Regions from separate parts of the Rhizobium sophoriradicis genome, predicted to be linked through region 1. Evidence: riboswitches for the same ligand, from Rfam matches in the RefSeq annotation. Region 1 holds a riboswitch; the other holds the start of a gene.

Region 1 (2,449 bases):
GTGGTGACTTCCTGGAACAGCCAGCCGTTGCCGTCAGGATCCTTGAAGGAGGCGAAGGAGCGGTAGCTGCGGTGCTCGGGATCGCGGCCGGCGATGCGCAGGCGCCCGAAGAGATAGGGTTCGTCCTTGCCGGCATAGACGCCCGATGCGTCGTGGAAGACCTCGCTCACCTCGACGCCGCGGGCGATGAGATCGCGGCGGGCGGCCTCGATGTCGGAGACGATGAGGTAGAGGCCTTGAGCGGAGCCGGGCGCGGCGGCGGTCACGTTCCTGCCGAAGATGATGGCGCAGCCGGAGCCGGGCGGGGTGAACTGGATCACGCGGAAATCGGCATCATTGGCGAAATCGGCATCGAGCCGCCAGCCGAGGCCGTCATAAAAGCGTTTGGCGCGGTCGACGTCGGACACGGGGATGACCACCACTTCGAGTTTGGTGTCGGCGGGCCGTGTTCTGATGGATTCTGTGGGGGTTTCACTGCGCATTGCATTGCTCATCTTCAGCTCCTCGACGTTTGGACGCATTAAGAATGGCGATACATGTCGTGCGCGAGTGGACCACAGCGCAGGCAGGGCGTCGAATCAATTCTTCTGTCGGCAAGGAGAAGACGGCGGGCCAGCCCCGCCGTCAGTTGCCTAGTCTCCTACGCCGCAAGAGCGGCGCGCGTCTTGCCGATCATCAGGGCGGCGCGGGCCGCCTCGCGGCCCTTCTCGACGAAGTGCGCGCGGTAGATCTGCGTGTGGTGCTCGGTTTCCTGATACTGATGCGGCGTCAGCGAAACCGACAGCACCGGCACGCCGGTGTCCATGCCGGCGCGCATCAGCCCGTCGACGACGGCCTGGGCGACGAATTCGTGACGATAGATTCCGCCATCGACGACGAAGGCGGCGGCGATGACGGCGGCATAGCGCCCGGTCGCCGCAAGATCGCGCGACAGCAGCGGCATTTCGAATGCGCCGGGAACGTCGAAAACATCGATCTGCTCAGCCGGTATCAGCTGCTGGAAACCTTCAAGCGCACGGTCGACGATATCGGCGTGCCAGCCGGCTTTGACGAAGGCATAACGGGTGGGTGTCATGGTGATCTCCTTTGGCGTACAGACACGTCACCCAAGGCGATCACGAACGTTGACCGGCTGCCGGCGAGGGCAGCAGGAACGCGCGTTCTCTTTCATCCGGACTATGACCGTCGGCTCAGGCATCTCACCTGATCTGCTGACCCTTCGTTAAGAAGGCGCTCGCGGGCTCGCAATCGAAACTGCATACCGCCGGTAGGGACTTTCACCCCGCCCTGAGAACGGCGCGGACAATAGGGGCAAGGCGAGGGGCTGGCAATAGGGGATTGGTTTGGTGGTAGGCCGCAATCTCAAGGGGCGTCATGCTTCGGCTGATCGTCCTCCACCAACCTATCCACAGCCGTGATGGAAGCCACTTGCCTTTCGCTTGCCGCTCAAGGCGTTCGTCGCTTTCGCTCCTCGCCCCCCTCATCTGCCCTAACGGGCATCTTCTCCCCGCTGGGGCGAAGGGGGAGCAAGCTGCACGGGTCGTCATTCCCATAGCGAACGTCAAAGGGAGCGAGACGCTGCGGCGATTCCGCTTCTCCCCGGCGGGGAGAAGTTGCCGGCAGGCAGATGAGGGGGTGAGCGGCTGAGCCGCGAATGCACGGAGCGGAAGCGAAGGGCACCATGACGAGTGGCGTTGCAACGGTTTAGTAGCGGCAGCGGTGCCGACGATGCGAGGAGCGGCTTCCATCGCCCTTGCTGTGCGTGCACTCGCGCCTACATCCCTCCGGAGCACATTCCGCCGAAGCAGCATGACGCGCCGTCCCGCATGAGGCGGGGCAGGCCGTGACCATCATGGGAGGGAGGCATGCCAGAGTCTTTTGTCGTGCGCCGTGAGGCGCATATAGCGGCGCCGCCGGCTGCGGTGTTTGCGCTGATGACGGATCCGGAGAAGATTTTGCGCTGGATGGGAACGGAGGCCGAGATCGAGCCTGAGCCGGGCGGTCTTTATCTCGTCAACGTCACCGGCGCCCGCTTTGCGCGAGGCTCGTTTCGCGAGGTCGTGCCGGTGCATCGGCTTGCCTATAGCTTCGGATGGGATGGCAGCGAGGTCGTGCCGCCGGGCTCCAGCCTGGTCGAGATCGACCTGATCGAGCAGCCGGATGGGACGTTACTGCGACTCACCCATAGCGGCCTGCCGAGCGAGGAGCAGTGCGCCGGCCATGCCGAGGGGTGGGAGCATTATCTGGGGCGGCTCACCGCGGTCGCCGCCGGGGGCGATCCGGGGCCGGATCCTTTTTACGGCAGGACATGAACGATTTTCGTGGGCGTGAGGCGCTTCTCAAGCGCTTGCCGCTGCGGGAAAAACGCCCGGCCGGCGCTCCGACCGGCCGTCAAAAAACAAGGTTTTTTCACCTGCAAACATGAATGCCCGGTTCATCTCCAGTTCAA
Region 2 (2,449 bases), 1.2 Mb from region 1:
CCGTGTGCTGCCGATCGGCGGTCTCAAGGAAAAGCTGCTCGCGGCGCTCCGCGGCGGCATCAAGAAGGTGCTGATTCCGGAAGAGAACGCCAAGGATCTGGCGGAGATCCCGGACAATGTGAAGAACAGCATGGAGATCATCCCGGTCTCCCGCATGGGCGAGGTGATCAAGCACGCGCTCGTCCGCCGGCCCGAGCCGATCGAGTGGGATGGCACGGTGGAAACGCCGGTGATCACATCGGTCGAAGGCCTTGATGAGACGGGCGCAACCATAGCGCATTGAGTGGCGCTTGCCACATTTATGCCCATTTGGCGCAAAAGACGCAAAAAGGCTGGCGGAAACGCCAGCCTTTTTTGTGAAAACGTCATGGAGACGCTTGCTTTTCCTTGATTTGCAGGGCTTTTGGGTTCCCGGCGGGCCTGATGAAACCTATTCTGCGCCTAGCTTACATTTGAGTCGTTTCATACCATTTAGAAAGGGGTGGAAACATGAACAAGAATGAACTCGTGTCCGCAGTGGCCGAAAAGGCAGGACTGACGAAGTCTGACGCGGCTTCCGCTGTCGACGCGGTTTTCGACGTTGTCCAGGCTGAACTCAAGAACAAGGGCGACATCCGCCTCGCAGGGTTCGGCAGCTTCACCGTTTCTCATCGTGCCGCATCGAAGGGCCGCAACCCGTCCACCGGCGCTGAAGTCGATATTCCGGCTCGCAACGTGCCGAAGTTCACGCCCGGCAAGGGCCTGAAGGACGCCGTCAACGGCTGATTTGAGATTATCCGCCAGCCGTAAACGAGACCGGCTGTGTAGGGTTTTTTTGAGAGGGGTTCGGCATTGCCGGGCCCCTTTTCGTTATGGCCGCTTGCCGCATACGGCACTTTGTTTTACCACGGAGCTGTTCTCAGGGCGGGGTGAAACTCCCCACCGGCGGTAAGGGCTGCGGCCCGAGCCCGCGAGCGTCTTCCCAAGCTTCGGTTAGGGAGGGGTCAGCAGATCCGGTGCGATTCCGGAGCCGACGGTATAGTCCGGATGAAAGAGAATGAGCATGGCCGCGCGCGGGCAGGGGACTGCCGGCCTCAGCGTGTCGTCGCCTCATGCGTCCTGATTTATGTTGGTCCCAGGTTTCGGATGAAAGACATGAATCAGAATTCCCTTGCAGTCTCGCAATCGCGCGCCCTTGCCGGCGCAACTTTCATGGTGCTTGGAGGCGTGGCCTTTTCGCTCCTCAACGTCGTCACCCAGTGGCTGACCATGAAGCTCGCCTTTCCTCCGGCCTCGGCGGCCTTCTGGCAATATGCCTTCGCCTTCCTTTTCTCCTTGCCCTTCCTGCGCAAGGCAGGTCTTTCGGCCATGCGCACCAACTATCCTTGGCGGCATGTCGTGCGCGTGGTCTTTGCCGCGCTCGGCGTCGCGGCCTGGGTTTCCGGCCTTGCTTCGGTGCCGATCTGGCAGGCGATTGCGCTCGTCATGACCTCGCCCTTCTTCATCATCCTCGGCGCCCGCCTGTTCCTCGGCGAGCGCGTCGGCGCCGCCCGATGGGCGGCCACCGCTGTCGGCTTTGCCGGCGCGATGATCATCCTGCAGCCATGGTCCGACAGCTTCACCTGGGCAGCATTGCTGCCGGTGCTCTCGGCGCTGCTCTGGGGCGCATCGTCGCTGATCACCAAGAGCCTGACCGGCATTGAGAAGCCGGAGACGATCACCGTCTGGCTGCTGGTGCTGCTGACGCCGATCAACGGCGGGCTGGCGCTTGCGGCGGGCCTTGCCGTGCCGACGGGTGCGACGCTAGCGCTCTTCCTGCTGGCGGGCCTCCTGACGGTCGTGGCGCAATATCTGCTGACCCTTGCCTATGCCAGCGCCGACGCTGCCTATGTGCAGCCGTTCGACGATCTGAAGCTGCCGCTCAATGTGCTCGCCGGCTGGCTGTTCTTCGGTTATGCGCCGGCCGGTTATCTCTGGCTGGGAGCCGGATTGATCCTCGCCGCATCGCTCTTCATCATGCGCAACGAGATCCGCCGGGAAAGGCAAGCGGCCTCCTCGTGAAAATGTCACGGACTGTCATGTCTCTGTCATGGCAGTCCCGCAGAAAACCCATGTTTCGACTATTCGACACATGGGGGATTTCATGACAATTTCATCGCGCAAGGCAGCGCTTGCTGCCGTGCTTCTCGCATCCGTCGCCCTTCCGGCCGCGGCCGAACCGGTTTTTAACCGCATCGCCTCTTTCCCGGTCGCCCAGAACCTGCCTGACGACAAGGACAAGCTCGCGGCGACATCGGCCGAAATCATCACCGCGACCGACGACGGCAAGACGCTGATCTACAGCGACAGCCCGCTCGGCGCGATCGGCTTCATCGACATCACCGATGCCAAGGCGCCGAAATCAGGCGGCGCGCTGATGATGGATGGCGAGCCGACATCGGTCACCTCGAGCGCCGGTAAGGCGCTCGTC

What was found. A riboswitch is a leader RNA that binds a small molecule or an ion and turns the genes downstream of it on or off. The one in region 1 is predicted to bind FMN.
Region 2: another riboswitch for FMN. It lies ahead of N2597_RS06340 (DMT family transporter); the one in region 1 lies ahead of N2597_RS12550 (6,7-dimethyl-8-ribityllumazine synthase).

What each region holds. Positions count from the first base shown of each region.
Region 1 covers NZ_CP104152.1:2,504,630-2,507,078, reverse strand. Annotated here, with positions in the region: gene N2597_RS12555 (VOC family protein) at 1-494, opposite strand, end outside; gene N2597_RS12550 (6,7-dimethyl-8-ribityllumazine synthase) at 641-1,075, opposite strand; FMN riboswitch at 1,156-1,299, opposite strand; gene N2597_RS12545 (SRPBCC family protein) at 1,866-2,312, shown strand.
Region 2 covers NZ_CP104152.1:1,281,832-1,284,280, forward strand. Annotated here, with positions in the region: gene lon (endopeptidase La) at 1-283, shown strand, start outside; gene hupB (DNA-binding protein HupB) at 490-765, shown strand; FMN riboswitch at 891-1,042, shown strand; gene N2597_RS06340 (DMT family transporter) at 1,126-2,040, shown strand; gene N2597_RS06345 (esterase-like activity of phytase family protein) at 2,123-2,449, shown strand, end outside.